2 regions of the Aquabacter albus genome follow, and region 1 is predicted to be linked to the other one. Evidence: predicted binding sites of a transcription regulator. Region 1 holds the regulator's gene; the other holds the start of a gene.

Region 1 (7,587 bases):
GTTCGAGGGCGGCCTGCCTGCGCTGCGCCACTTCGGCATCGACTTCCTGTGGACCGCGACCTGGAACCCGGTCACCGAGAATTACGGCGCGCTGGTGATGATCTACGGCACGGTGCTCAGCGCCGTGATCGCGGTCATCTTCGCGCTGCCTTTGTCCTTCGGCATCGCCTTCTTCCTCACGGAGATCGCGCCAGAGGCGCTGCGGCGCCCCATCGGCGTGGCGGTGCAGCTTCTGGCGGCGGTGCCCTCCATCATCTACGGCATGTGGGGCTTCTTCGTCGTCGTCCCGCTCATCGCCGCCTATGTGCAGCCCCCGCTGATCGACTGGCTGGGGCCGATCCCGGTTCTCGGCGTGTTGTTCTCGGGACCGCCGCTCGGCTCGGGCATGCTCACCGCCGGCCTGATCCTCGCTGTGATGATCATCCCCTTCATCACCGCCATGTTCGTTGAGACGCTTGAATCCGTGCCGCCCATGCTGAAGGAAAGCGCCTACGGCGTCGGCGCCACCACCTACGAGGTCTACAAGAACGTCTCCATCCCCTACGGCAAGACGGCCATGGTGGGCGCGGTGATGCTCGGCCTCGGCCGCGCGCTGGGCGAGACCATGGCGGTCACCTTCGTGATCGGCAATGCCACGCGCCTGTCCGCCTCGCTGTTCGCGCCGGGCGCTACCATCGCCTCCACCATCGCGAACGAATTCCCCGAGGCGGCCATCGGCTCCCTGAAGCTCACCTCGCTGCTTCAGCTCGGCTTCATCCTGTTCGTGATCTCGTTCATCGTCCTCGCACTTTCCCGGGCGCTGGTGCGCTCGCGGCTCGATTGATCGGGAAGGATAAAAGAACATGGCTTCCCTCGCCGCACGCCGCGCCAAGGACACCACCATCAAGGTGATCTCCACGGGCTTCGCCGTCTTCGCCATCTTCCTTTTGGCGTGGATCCTCTGGACGCTGGTGGCCCGGGGCCTTCCCGCCCTGTCGCTCACCGTCTTCACCAACGTGACCATGCCGCCGGGCATGAATGGCGGCCTTCTCAACGCCATCGTCGGCTCGCTGATCCAGATCGCGCTCGCGCTGATCATTGGTGGCCCGATCGGCATGTTCTGCGGCACCTTCCTGGCCGAGAACGGCAAGGGCACGAAAATCGGCTCCGCCGCGCGCTTCGTGAACGATATCCTGCTCTCCGCGCCCTCCATCCTGGTGGGCTTGTTCATCTACCAGTTCCTGGTGATCCCGTTCGGCGGGTTCTCCGGCTGGGCGGGCTCCCTGGCCCTCGCCATCCTGGTGATCCCGGTGATCGTGCGCACCACCGAGGACATGCTGAACCTCGTTCCGGTGGGCCTGCGCGAAGCCGCCTTCGCGCTCGGCGCGCCGAAATGGAAGGTGGTGATGATGATCACCTGGCGCGCGGCGCGCGCCGGCATCGTCACCGGCATTCTCCTGGCGGTGGCCCGCGCGGCGGGCGAGACCGCGCCGCTGCTGTTCACCTCGCTCGGCAACAATTCCTGGTCCGTGGACTTGTCCAAGCCCATGGCGAGCCTGCCCATTGCCATCTATCAGTATGCCGGAAGCCCGTTCGACGACTGGGTTGCTCTTGCCTGGGCCGGCGCGCTGCTGATCACGGTCGGCGTGTTGCTCCTGAATATCGTGTCCCGGCTGGTTCTGGCTCGGACGAAGTGAGCGGGGCGGCCCGACGGGCCGCACCGGACCCAACAAGATCACGACGGGGCCGCCCGACGGCCCCGCAGACCAGAGATCGAAGAGGCCGAACATGACTTCTGCAGTGGATCCGACCTTCAACATCGCGTCGTCTGTCGCCGCCAAGCCCGACGCCGTGCAGGCACCCACCAAGATCAAGGTGGACAACCTCAATTTCTATTACGGGCAGAACCATGCCCTGAAGAACATCAATTTCGAGATCCCCGAGAAGCGCGTCACCGCGATGATCGGCCCCTCGGGTTGCGGCAAGTCCACGCTGCTGCGCATCTTCAACCGCATGTACGACCTCTATCCCGGCCAGCGGGCCGAGGGGCAGGTGCTGTTCGACGGCGTCAACATCGTCGGCAAGGAGCTGGACCCCACCATCGTGCGCACCCGCATCGGCATGGTGTTCCAGAAGCCCACCCCGTTCCCCATGTCCATCTATGACAACATCGCCTTCGGCGTGCGCCTGCACGAGAACCTGAACAAGGCGAAAATGGACGAGCGTGTGGAAAGCTGCCTGCGCAAGGCGGCGATCTGGGAAGAGACCAAGGATCGCCTCCACACCTCCGCACTCGGCATGTCGGGCGGCCAGCAGCAGCGCCTGTGCATCGCCCGCACCATTGCGGTGCAGCCGGAAGTGATCCTTTTGGACGAGCCCACCTCCGCGCTCGACCCCATCTCCACCTCGAAGATCGAGGACCTGATCGACGAGCTGAAGCAGGACTTCACCATCGTCATCGTGACCCACAATATGCAGCAGGCGGCGCGTTGCGCCGACATCACCGCCTTCTTCTATCTGGGCGAACTGGTCGAGGTGGCGCCTTCGGACGTAATCTTTACCAATCCCAAGCAGATCAAGACCCGCGACTACATCACCGGCCGCTTCGGCTGATCGCAAAGGATCCGCGGACATGTCCGAGCATACCGTTACGGCGTTCGACGCCGAGCTGAAGGAAATCGGCCGCAAGGTGGTCGAGATGGGCGGCCAGGCCGAGCGCCTCGTCATTGATGCGGTGAACGCCCTCATGCGCCGCGACGCGGCCCTCGCCCAGCGGGTGATCCTGCTGGACACCAGCGTGGACAACATCCAGCGCGAGATCGAGGAAAAGGCGATTGTCGTCATCGCCAAGCGCCAGCCGGTGGCCTCCGACCTGCGCGAGCTGGTGGCGGCCATCCGCATCGCCAGCGATCTGGAGCGCATCGGCGATCTTGCCAAGAATGTGGGCAAGCGCGTGCTCGCCATCGAAGGCGAATACCACCCGCAGAAGCTGGTGCGCGGCGTGGAGCACATGTCCGACCTGGTGCTCGAGCAGCTGAAGGAAGTTCTCGACGCCTATGCCGGCAAGGACCAGGTCCGGGCCATCGAGGTGTGGCGCCGCGACAGCGGCATCGACACCATGTACACGTCGCTGTTCCGCGAGCTCCTCACCTATATGATGGAAGATCCACGGAACATCTCGGTGTGCACGCACCTCCTGTTCTGCGCCAAGAACATCGAGCGCATCGGCGATCACGCCACCAATATCGCCGAGACCGTCCACTACATGGTCTCCGGCCAGGTGCTGTCCGACGAGCGGCCGAAGGCGGACATCTCCAGCGAGACGTCCGTGCCGTTCACGGGACACGTGCAAGGGTAGTGGCTAAGACATTGGGCAGGGGTGATGGGCAGTGCCGGCACGTATCCTGATCATCGAGGATGAGGAGGCCTTGAGCCTCCTTCTCCGTTACAATCTGGAATCCGAGGGCTATGCGGTCGATGCGGTGATCCGCGGCGACGAGGCCGAGACACGGCTGCGCGAAAGCGTGCCCGACCTCGTCATCCTCGACTGGATGCTGCCGGGCCTGTCGGGCATCGAGCTGTGCCGCCGGTTGCGCACGCGCCCCGAGACCGAGCGCCTCCCCGTCATCATGCTCACCGCCCGCGGCGATGAGACCGAGCGGGTGCGCGGCCTTGCCACCGGCGCCGACGATTATGTGGTGAAGCCCTTCTCGGTGCCCGAGCTGCTGGCCCGGGTGCGCGCGCTGCTCCGGCGCGCCAAGCCCGAGCATGTGGCCACCCTGCTGCGGGCGGGCGACATCGAGCTCGACCGGGAGACCCACCGGGTGCACCGGGCCGGCCGCGAGGTGCATCTCGGCCCGACCGAGTTCCGGCTTCTCGAATTCCTCATGCAGAGCCCGGGCCGTGTCTTCTCTCGCGAGCAATTGCTGGACGGGGTCTGGGGGCAGGACGTCTATATCGACGAGCGCACCGTGGACGTGCATGTGGGCCGCCTGCGCAAGGCCATCAATCGCGGCCGGCAGATGGATCCCATCCGCACCGTGCGTGGGGCGGGCTATTCCTTCAACGAAATGTTCGCCCGCGCGCATTGAGCGCGGGCTCCGGCCGTTCCCGGCGCCGGCGCCGGCGTGAGCGCGCCCACCGGCCCGAGAGAGACGTGCCCGAGATCTCTGCGGTGACACCACACCAAGATCCGGGCGGCCGTGGCGCGAACCTGCCGGCTGTCCCTTCGGCTGAAGACTTGGAGCGCGGTCACGTCTGACGGCCGCGGAATGCTGTCATCAGAAGCGTGATTGTTCTTGGCTGGAGGCAAGGTCACTACCTGTGGGATCGCAATGCTATTCCGACAAGTGGATTTGACCCCATGCCGGCGGGCCTTTGAGGGCGTTCGCCTGCTACTGCGATGAGGCTGGATAAAGCCCAGCCCGGTCCGCAGTGCGGACCGGGCCGAGGATACTCATACTCACCCATGGCACCGGCCGGCACCTTGATGCTGCCCGTTCCGGAACCGCCAGGGCCACCCGGAGGTGGCCTGAGGCCGTGCGATCAGGCGGCGCGGATGCGCAGGACGAAGCTGTCCGTGGCCTGGCGCAGATCGGCGGAGGTGCGGGACAGTTCGGAGGACGCCTCCAGCACCTGGGTTGCCGCAGACCCCGTCTCCACCGCCGTCAGCGCCACCTGCTCGATATTGCTGTTGGCGTTGCGCGCCCCGTCGGAGGCGCGCGAGATGGAATGGGCGATCTCCTGTGTCGCCGCTGCCTGCTGGGTCACTGCGGACGCGATGGTGGTGGAGATGTGGCTGATCGCGCCGATGGTCTTGGCAATGTCGGCAATGGACTTGGCCGCATTGTCGGTGGCGTGCTGGACGGTGGAGATCTGCGCCTCGATCTCGGCCGTCGCCTTCGTCGTCTGGTCGGCGAGGCTCTTCACCTCGCTCGCCACCACGGCGAAGCCCCGGCCCGCCTCGCCCGCCCGCGCCGCCTCGATGGTGGCGTTGAGGGCGAGCAGGTTCGTCTGTCCGGCAATGTTGGTGATGAGGCTCAGAATGTCCCCGATGCGCCGCGCGGCATCGAGCAGCGCCGAGATCTTGCTCGCCGCGTCATTGGCTTCCTGAACCGCCGTGCCGGTGATGCGCGTGGATTCCGTCACCCGGGCGCCGATCTCCTCCACGGAGGCGGACAGCTCCTCCGCGGCGGCCGCCACCGTCTCCACCATGGTGGAGGCGATCTGAGCGGCCTGGGAGGCCTGGTCGGAGCGGCTCGAGGTGGATTCGGCCATGCCCGCCATGGCGCGGGCGGAGGCCTGGAGCTCCTCCGAGGTGGTGGAGACGGCGCCGGCGATGCGGCCGACCGCGCGGTCGAGCTCCTCGGCCACCTCCTGGAAGGCCTTGCGCCGGTCGGCTTCCGCCTGCTCGCGCAACTCCACCTGGTCGTGCTGAAGGCGGACCATCTCCATGGAATTGTTCCGCAGGATCTCGACGGCCCTGCCGATCTCACCGATCTCGTCGCGCCGCTCCGTGCCCGGGATGGTGACGTCGAAGACGCCGGCGGCAATTTTCTCGATCCCCTCCGACATCTGGCGGATGGGCTCGATGACGCGGCGGGTGATGAGGGTGCCGAAGCCGACCACCAGGACAAGGATGAGAAGGCAGGCGGCCGACGCGCCGATGAAGGCGATCCTGGCGTTGGAGATTTTCGTGTCCGCAAGCTGTTCGGCGCCGGCCAGCGCGGCGTCGCGCGGGGCCAGGGCTGCCACCAGCGCCGGGCGGACCGTGTTGCGCCATGCCTCGATGGAGACCTGGGTGTCCCTGCCGGCGACGGCTTCCTGGAAGGTATCCAGGATGAGCTTGCCGAGGACCTGCATGAACTCTTTGTCCGCCTTCTCCACGGCTGCCGTGATGCCGGGCACGTCGTCGAGGTCGTGGGCGGCATGCTGCACCAGGGACCAGAGCGTCGTTATCTGCCCGGTATAGGAATAGAATTGCTGGATCTGGGCCGGCGTCAGGGTGGTCCTGTTTCCGAGATAGCTGGTGAGCATGGTGGAGCGGCGGCCACCAATGTCGCGCAGCATGAGGGAGTAGCGGGCCATGCCCGCGAGGCTGCCGATTTCCCCGTCCTTGTCGTTGATGCGCAGTTCGAGGTCGTCGGACAGCCGGCTGATATTGCCGAGATTGGCCGTCACGTCGGACACGTAGCGGGCTTGAGCCTGCGGGTCGCGCCCGTTCGCCGGCTTGGCGACTTCGCTTTCAACCAGCGCGCGGGCGGTGCGCGCGGAAGCGAGGATCTTGGTGAGCGGGGTTTCGATCGCCGCCTTGTCGGCGGGCGCCAGGGCGGCCAGCGCGGCCTGGGTGCTCGCCACGGATTCGTCCGTCCGCCCCATATTGGCCTTGGCTTCAGAGGAAATCTGCGTCGTGCTCGAAAGCAGCGCTTGATTGAGGTCGCCTCGTTCGACGGAGATTCGCTCGCTCAGGCGGGCGAGACTGGCGAACACCTGCATCAGCGTCTTGGCTTTCGATGCATCGGCCCAGATCTGCCATTGATTGACAGCAAAAATAACGCTGCCTGCGACGGCCACGGCCCCGATAATCGACAGGCAAAGTAAAAACAGCCCCCGGACTCGCATTTTGATCCCCATTATCCCCCTGGATCGAACGAAGCTGAGCGAGTGGGCTTGCGCGAAGCTGTCCTATTTTGTGTACAAAAGAGCTGAATCCCGCGCAGATCCATAAAGTGGATGCAACTATAGTTTGCATTGCGTGATTTTTTGCGTGTAGGGGCGGATGTAGGTCGTCATCCCAGGCGGAATACAGGCCTGTACAGAGGCCGGCCCAGGCATGCGACGGGGAGGGCCGGAGCCTTTCTAAGCCCGCAGCCGTCGCGCCCGCCTGCAAGGAGCCTTGAGCTGCCGGGTGCGGGAGGCTTGCTTCAGGTCCATCCCGGCGGGTCCGGGGTCGCGTCCCCCAACGAAAGCCGCGGTTTCCCGGTTCTGCCGCTCCGTTCTATACATTGCAGCTGGAGGAGACGAACCATGAAACGCATTGCCTCAATTGCTCTCGCGCTGGCGCTCATGACGGGCTTTGCCCAGGCGCAGGAAGATTATCCCAACCGACCCATCAGGCTGGTGGTCCCGTTCGCGGCCGGCGGCTCCACGGACATCGTCGCCCGGATCATCGCCGCGAAGATGGGCGAGATCCTGAAGCAGCAGGTCATCGTGGAGAACCGCGCGGGCGCCGGCGGAAACACGGGCGCGGCGGTGGTCGCCCGGGCGGCGCCCGATGGCTATACGGTGCTGATGGGCACGGTCGCGACCCACGCCATCAACCCGGTCCTCTACACCAAGATGCCGTACGACCCCGTGAAGGATTTCGCGCCGGTCTCGCTGCTGGTGAACGTGCCCAACGTGGTGGTGGTGCACCCCTCGCTGAACGTGAAGAGCGTGGCGGAGCTCATCGCCCTGCTCAAGGCCAATCCCGGAAAGTACGAATATGCCTCCTCGGGCATCGGCACGCCGCTGCACCTGTCCGGCGCGCTGTTCGAGAGTATGGCCGACGTGAAGATGGTCCACGTGCCCTATAAGGGCGCAGGCCCGGCCATGGTGGATCTGGTGGGC
Region 2 (6,974 bases), on a different contig from region 1:
TCGTGGCGGTGGGGGCCGAGGCCGTGGCGGGCGTCGCCCGCGAGGCGGTGGCGAAGGGCGCGGGCGCCCTCGTCATCCTCTCCAGCGGCTTCGGCGAGACCGGCGAAGCAGGCAAGGCGGCGCAGGCGGAGCTGGTGCGCATCGCGCAGGAGCACGACCTTGCGGTCTGCGGCCCCAATTGCCTGGGACTGCTCAACTTCACCGGCAAGACCGCCTTGTTCGGCACCTCCCTGCCGGACAGGATCGAGCGCGGCGGCATCGCGGCGGTGCTGCAAAGCGGGTCGGTGGGCATCGCGCTGCTCAACTCTGCGCGCGGCCTCGGCTTCAGCTATGTGGTCACCTCCGGCAACGAGGCGGTGACGACAGCGGCGGACTATATCGAGGCCTTCCTCGACGATCCGGCGGTGACCACCATCGTGGTGTTCGCCGAGCAGATCAAGAAGACCGCCCATTTTATCGCGGCCGTGCGCCGCGCCCGGGAAAAGGGCAAGCCGGTCATCGTGCTGAAGAGCGGCCGCTCGCAGCAGGGCCAGCAGGCGGTGATGGCCCATACCGGCGCCGTCGCCGGCAGCATCGAGGCGTGCGATGCGGCCCTGGCGGACGCTGGCGCCATCCAGGTCTTCTCCCTGGACGAGCTGATCGAGACCGCGCTGCTCGTCTCCGAACTCCAGCAGATGCCCAAGGGCCGCAAGGCGGCGGCGCTCTCGCTCTCGGGCGGGGAGATCGCGCTCGCCCTCGACATGGCGGAAGAAGTGGGGTTCGAATTCGCCCCGCTCAGCGCGGACACCGCAGCCGGCCTCAAGGCGCTGCTGCCGGAATTCGCCCATATCGCCAACCCGCTCGACCTCACCTGGGCCGGCCTCTACGATCCCGAGGTGGCACGCGGCTGCGCACGGTCCATCACCGCGCAGGACGATGTGGGCATGCTGGTCCTGGTGCAGGACGCGCCCTTCGGCCTCGGCGCGCAGCAGGCGGCGCGCTATTCGGCGCTCCTCACCTCCGTGGCGGCGGGCGCGAAGGATACGGGCACGCCGCTGGTGGCGCTCTCCAACCTCTCCGACCAGCCCCATGTGCAATTGAACGCCGCCGCCAAGGCGCTGGGCGTGCCCTATCTGCGCGGGACGCGGGCGGGCATGACGGCGCTCGCGCGCTACGGCCGCTGGGCGGCAACCGGCGCCTCTCCGGCCCGGGACGGCATCGCCTCCGCTTTCGCTCCCCTGGCCCGCGCCCGCATGAGCGGGATCCCCGCCTCGCGCCTCGCCACGGAAAGCGAGGCCAAAAACGTGCTCGGCGCCTATGGGATCGCCGGGCCGCGCGAGCGCCTCGTGGCAAGCCCTGATGAGGCGGTGCGCGCGGCGCAGGAGCTGGGCTATCCCGTCGTGATGAAGGGCCTCGTGGAGAACCTGGTCCACAAATCCGACGCCGGCCTTGTGAAGGTGGGGCTGAAGACGGACGAGGATGTCCGCAGCGCTGCCGCGCGCATGCTGGAAAGCGCCGCCGCCGTGAAGACCGGCGCCGTGCTCGGCCTTCTGGTGCAGGAGCAGGCCTCCCCCATTGCCGAGCTGTTCGTGGGCGCGCGCATCGATCCCGATTTCGGCCCGCTCATCGTGGTGGGGGCCGGCGGCGTGGAGGTGGAGCTCTACAAGGATGTGGCGGTGCGCATCGCCCCCATCAGCGAAGACCAAGCTCTCGAAGCCTTGCAGACGACGCAAGTTTCCCGCCTGTTGAATGGCTGGCGCGGCAAGCAACCCGGAGACAAGAAGGCGGTCGCCAAGACCATCAGTGCCCTTTCAACCTTCCTGTCGGACTTCGCGTCTGAGGTCTCGGAGGTGGAGATCAACCCGCTTGCTGTATTCAGGGAGGGCGAGGGTTGCAGCGCCCTCGATTGCGTGATTATACCGAAGCAGTCCAATCCCGATGCAAGGCACCAGACGTCCGATGAATGATTTCAGTGCTGCAACGGCGGATATTGGACGCGCGGCGGCTTCCTATCGCGAGATCAAGTCCCGCATCATGGACCGCCGCTACGCCCCCGGCGAGAAGCTGTCCGAAGTGCGCCTTGCGGCCGAGCTCGGGGTGGGGCGTTCGCCCATCCGCACCGCCCTCGCCCGCCTGCAGGGGGAAGGCTGGATCGCGGTCTCGCCCCAGAGCGGCACCTATGTGAAGGGCCTGACCGACGCGGAGATGAACGAGGTTTTCGAGCTGCGGCTCATCCTGGAGCCGGCGGTGGCGGGCCTTGCGGCGACGCGCATGTCGGGGGCAGAATTGCTGAAGCTGAAGCGCGCCTTCGACGCCTTCGGCAGCGAGGTGAGCGAGGAGCGGTTCGAGGAATATCTTCAGCTCGACCTCCAGACCCACCGCGCCATCTACATGGCGGGCGGCAACCAGCTCATTTCCGGCATCCTCTTCAACATTCTGGACAAGGTGCACTGGATCCAGCGCGGCAGCGTCGGCTCCGCCAAGCGCCAGCGCTGCGCCTTCGGCGAGATCCAGGAATTGCTCGCCGCCCTGGAAGCGCGCGATGGGGAGCGGGCCACCGCCGTCATGCGGAACCACATCCTGCACACGGCCAAGTTCCGCGACCTCCCCGCCGGCGGTTCCCCCGCGAAGGAAGAGCCCGCCAAGGAACCCGCCCGCAAGCGAGCCCGCTCTGCCTGAGCGGGACTATCGCGTGGACAGCGGCAAAGGCGGCGGCGGGACGGTGGAGCCGGGGCCAAGGGATCGCTGCACCATCACGCTGTCGGCCCAGCGGCCATAGCGATAAGCGACCCCCGGCAGGAGGCCCACTCGGGTGAAGCCGAACTTGTCGTGGAGCGTGAGCGAGGCGGTGTTGTCGCCGTCGATATAGCCGATCATCTGCCGGAAGCCGGCCGCCGCGCAGGCGTCGATGAGGCCCTGCATCAGCAGCCGCCCGACGCCGCAGCCCACATGCTGGTGGTGCACGTAGATGGAATGCTTCACCGTATAGCGATAGGCCGGCCGTTTCCGGAACAGCACCACGTAGGCATAGCCCACCACCTCTCCGTCGCGGGTCGCCACGATATGCGGGAAGCGGCGGCTGCGCAGGTTCTTGCGCCGCTCGCGCAGATCGTCCGGCTGCGGCGTATCGCCATCGTCCACCCCATCCTCGACGCCGCGGCGGATGTGCCGGCGATAGATCGCCAGCATGGCCTCCACGTCCGTGTCCCGCGATGGCCGGATGGTGACCTGATGCTCGTGCTCCATGAATGCCTTCGGCGTCCTGCGCTGTGCCCTATTCGGCGACCACGTAGGTATGTAGCCGAACTTTGCCCGCCGCATCCACCTCCCGGTAGACGCCCTGGATCTCCACCTCGAAGCCGGGGAAGGTGTTGAAGCTCGCCTCGAACATCTTGAGATAGTCGATCATGGGCTGCGCCCGCGCGGTCAGCCGTTCGCCGGGCACGATGGTGGCGATGCCGGGCGGATAGACCACGAACGGCGTCGTGGCGATGCGCCCCGCAATGGCGTCGATGGGCAGATAGTCCACATCGTTGCGCACGAGGCAGCGCGTCGCGTCGTGGGGGGAGAGGGCGATCTCCGGCAGATGCTCGGCCGAGAACTGCTTCGCCTGGAGGGCGCTGACGTCGGCGTCGCGGAAGAAGCGGTGCATGTCCCCGCAGAGATCGCGCAGGCGCACGCCGGCATAGCGCCCCGGCCTGCGCCGGTAGAATTCGGGGATGGCGTCTTCGAGCAGCGCGTTGTCGTCGTGCAGCTTCTTGAAGGCGACGAGCCCGCTGATCAGCGTGCCCGCCTTGCTGGCCTCGACGCCCGGCGTCAGAAGGAAGAGCAGGGAATTGAGGTCGTTCTTCTCTGCGACGATGCGGTTCTCGCGCAGATACTGGGCGACCACCGGGGCCGGGATGCCGTGCGCGGCATAGGCGCCGGTGGCACGGTCGAAGCCTGGCGTGAGCAACGTCAGCTTGTTGGGGTCGGTCATGGCGAAGCCCGGCGCCATGTCGGAGAAGCCGTGCCAGGATGCCCCCGGCACGAGGTGCCAGTAGGACGGATCGGTGGCGAGCTGGTCCGTGGCCACCATCTCCCAGGCCACGTCATGCACCGCGCCTGCGCGGGAGGCGTCGGGGATCTGCACGCGGTCCGGCACGAAGGGCTCGAAGAACCAGCGGCGCTCGGGGCGCGCCTCCTTCTCCTCGAACTCGCGCCGCAGCGCCCGGATCTTCTTGCGCAGCTCGATGCCGAGCCGGATCGTGTCGTCCCAGAGAACCTCGCCCGAGCGGCCCTTCATCATCTGCGCGCCCACGTCGAGGGAGGCGAATAGCGGGTAGAAGGGCGAGGTGGAGGCGTGCTGCATGAAGCTTTCATTGAAGCGCCGGTGCTCCACCCGGCGCTTCTGGCCGCGGATGTGGCGGTCCTTCATGTGGATCTGGGACGCCTGGGAGAAGCTCGCCAGTTGCTTGTGGGTGGACTGGGTGGCGATGATGCCCGGCGCGTCGGGGCCGAGGTCTGAGAGCCCCATGGCGAAGCGGCCCGCATAGAGCGGGTGGAACTTCATGAAGCCCGCCCAGGCCTCATCGAACAGGATGTACTCGCACAGATGGCCGATGCGCTTCAGGATCATCTCGGCGTTGTGGATGGTGCCGTCATAGGTGCACTGCTCCACCACGGCGACGCGGAACGGGCGCGGCTTGCGCCACGCTTCCGGGTCCTTGACCAGGGGATGGGTCCGGATGCGCTCGCGTAGCGCCTCTTCGTCCAGGTCCTCCCAGCGCATGGGGCCGATCAGACCCCAGGCATTGCGCACGGTGGGCACATAGACCGGGATGCCGCCGCTGATCATCAGCGCGCCATGGTGGGCGGCCTTGTGGTTGTTGCGGTCGAACAGCACGAGATCGCCGTCGGTGACCAATGCGGCCAGCGCCACCTTGTTGGAGGTGGAGGTGCCGTTCAGCACGAAATAGGTCTTCTCCGCCCCGAAGATCTTGGCGGCTTCCTTCTGCGCCTGCAGCGCCGGGCCCTCATGGGTCAGGAGGTCGCCGAGGTCGAGCACGGAATTGTCGAGGTCGTCGCGGAACACCGCCTCGCCCAGATGGTCCATGAACACCCGCCCGATGGGGCTGCGGCTGTAGAACATGCCGCCATTATGGCCCGGGCAGGTCCAGAGCTGGTTGCCTTCCTCGGCATAATCGACGAGAGCGCCGAAGAACGGCGTCTTCAGCGTCTCGGCATATTGCTTCAGCCGGCTGATGAGGTTCTTGGCGATGAAGGCCGGGGTCTCCTCCGAGAGGAAGACATAGCCATCGATGAAGTCGAGCACCTCGACGGGCAGGTCCTCGAACCTCTTACGGCGGATCAGGAGGATGATGGGGAAGTCCAGCCCGCGGCGGCGCATCAGGTTGATGAGCGCGGCGGTCTTGCCTTCCAGGCCCTTCTTGCCCCAGTCCACCATCATGCAGCCGATGGCGGCATCGGTCTGGACGGCGATCTCGGCATCCTCGATGTCGTGCGCCTTGACGACCTCGAAGCCCGAACGCTCGATCTCGCCGACGATCTGGTTCAGGCGGATGCCTTCGAGATCCTCCGCATCAAAGGACGGCGTGGCGAACAGGAAGGTGAAGCGTCTGAAATAGTCCATGGATGCCCCGATGGTCTGCGACGCCAGATGTCACCGTGTTCCATGACAGTGCGGTGACCGCCGGTGCGGAAGGGCATAGGCCGCCGGCGCATCACATGGCAAATGGGGGATCGCGGCGGGCGCCTGGAACGGGCCCGGGCACAACCCTTGATTTCATTGGGCGAGGGGAGGCACGCCGTGCCCGACCTCGCCCTGCTCGCCTCACTCCACCTTCACCTTGGCGGTGTCGATCACCTTCTTCCAGCGGTCGGTCTCGCTGGCAATCAGCTGCTTGAACTGCTCGGGCGAGGTGTGGACCGGGATGGCGCCGAGCTCGATGAAGCGGGCCTTCGTGGCGGGCTGCTCCATATAGGCATTGATGGCCTTCGCCAGCTTGTCGATGACGGGCGCCGGCGTCCCGATGGGCGCGAGGAAGCCATGCCAGGCCACCGCCTCGAAGCCCGGCACGGTTTCGGCGACGGTGGGCAGGTTCGGGTCGAAGGGCACGCGTTCCGCCGTGGCAGTGGCGAGCAGCGCGAGCTTGCCGACCTTGGCCTGGGGCAGCAGAAGCGGGGCATTGTCGAAGGCGATGTCGATCTGGCCGCCGACGAGGTCCGGCACCATCTGGCTGGAACCCTTATAGGGCACATGCACCATCTGCGTGCCGGTCATGATCTGGAACAGCTCGCCCGCCAGATGCTGGGTGGTGCCGATGCCGGCGGAGCCGAACGTCACCTTGCCGGGATTGGCCTTGAGATAGGCGATCAGCTCCGGGACCGTGCGCGCCTTGATGCGCTCGGGGTTCACCGCCAGCAGGTTCGGCACGATCGAGACCTGGGTGATGGGCGCGAGATCGCGCAGGGTCTGGTACTGGATGCGGTCGCCCAGAAGGGTTGGATGCACGGCAAGGTTCGAGGTGGAGGCAAGGGCGATGGTGTAGCCGTCCGGCGCCGAACGGGCGAGCCGCCCCATGGCCAGCGCGCCGCCGCTGCCGCCGATGTTCTCCGGCACGAAAGGCTGGCCCCAGGTCTTCTGGAGATGCTCGGACACCATGCGGGCAAAGATGTCCGCCGTGCCACCCGCGGTGAAGGGGATGAGCACCGAGACGGACTTGGTGGGATAGTCGGCCTGGGCTGCGGCGGGGAGTACGGGCAGCGTCAGCGCGAGCGCCGCCGCCAAAAGGGTCTTCAACATGGCGTTTCCTCCTGAAGGTCTGATGGGTCGGCCTTAGGCCGTTGAGCGAAGCGGGGCTTCTTCGGCCCGCGCGGAAGCGTCCGGCAGCACCTTGCCGGGGTTCATGAGGCCGGCGGGATCGAACAACGTCTTCACGCGCGCCATCCAGGCCAGTTCCACAGGGTCCGCCACGCGGGCGAGCCGGGCGCGG

Evidence for each region. The regulator PhoB, encoded in region 1, activates phosphate uptake and scavenging genes when phosphate is short. The targets are predictions, from matches to a motif close to TGTCATNNANCTGTCAT.
Region 2: the regulator PhoB is predicted to act here: its motif matches at 5,654-5,670, upstream of ABLE91_RS03275 (Orn/Lys/Arg family decarboxylase).

The regions. Positions count from the first base shown of each region.
Region 1 is NZ_JBDZDT010000003.1:259,378-266,964, reverse strand. It holds gene pstC (phosphate ABC transporter permease subunit PstC) at 1-823, shown strand, start outside; gene pstA (phosphate ABC transporter permease PstA) at 843-1,676, shown strand; gene pstB (phosphate ABC transporter ATP-binding protein PstB) at 1,768-2,592, shown strand; gene phoU (phosphate signaling complex protein PhoU) at 2,612-3,337, shown strand; gene phoB (phosphate regulon transcriptional regulator PhoB) at 3,369-4,070, shown strand; gene ABLE91_RS07700 (methyl-accepting chemotaxis protein) at 4,525-6,474, opposite strand; gene ABLE91_RS07695 (Bug family tripartite tricarboxylate transporter substrate binding protein) at 7,006-7,587, shown strand, end outside.
Region 2 is NZ_JBDZDT010000002.1:40,923-47,896, reverse strand. It holds gene ABLE91_RS03290 (acetate--CoA ligase family protein) at 1-1,946, shown strand, start outside; gene ABLE91_RS03285 (GntR family transcriptional regulator) at 1,939-2,658, shown strand; gene ABLE91_RS03280 (GNAT family N-acetyltransferase) at 2,665-3,225, opposite strand; gene ABLE91_RS03275 (Orn/Lys/Arg family decarboxylase) at 3,254-5,611, opposite strand; gene ABLE91_RS03270 (Bug family tripartite tricarboxylate transporter substrate binding protein) at 5,813-6,784, opposite strand; gene ABLE91_RS03265 (FAD-binding oxidoreductase) at 6,818-6,974, opposite strand, start outside.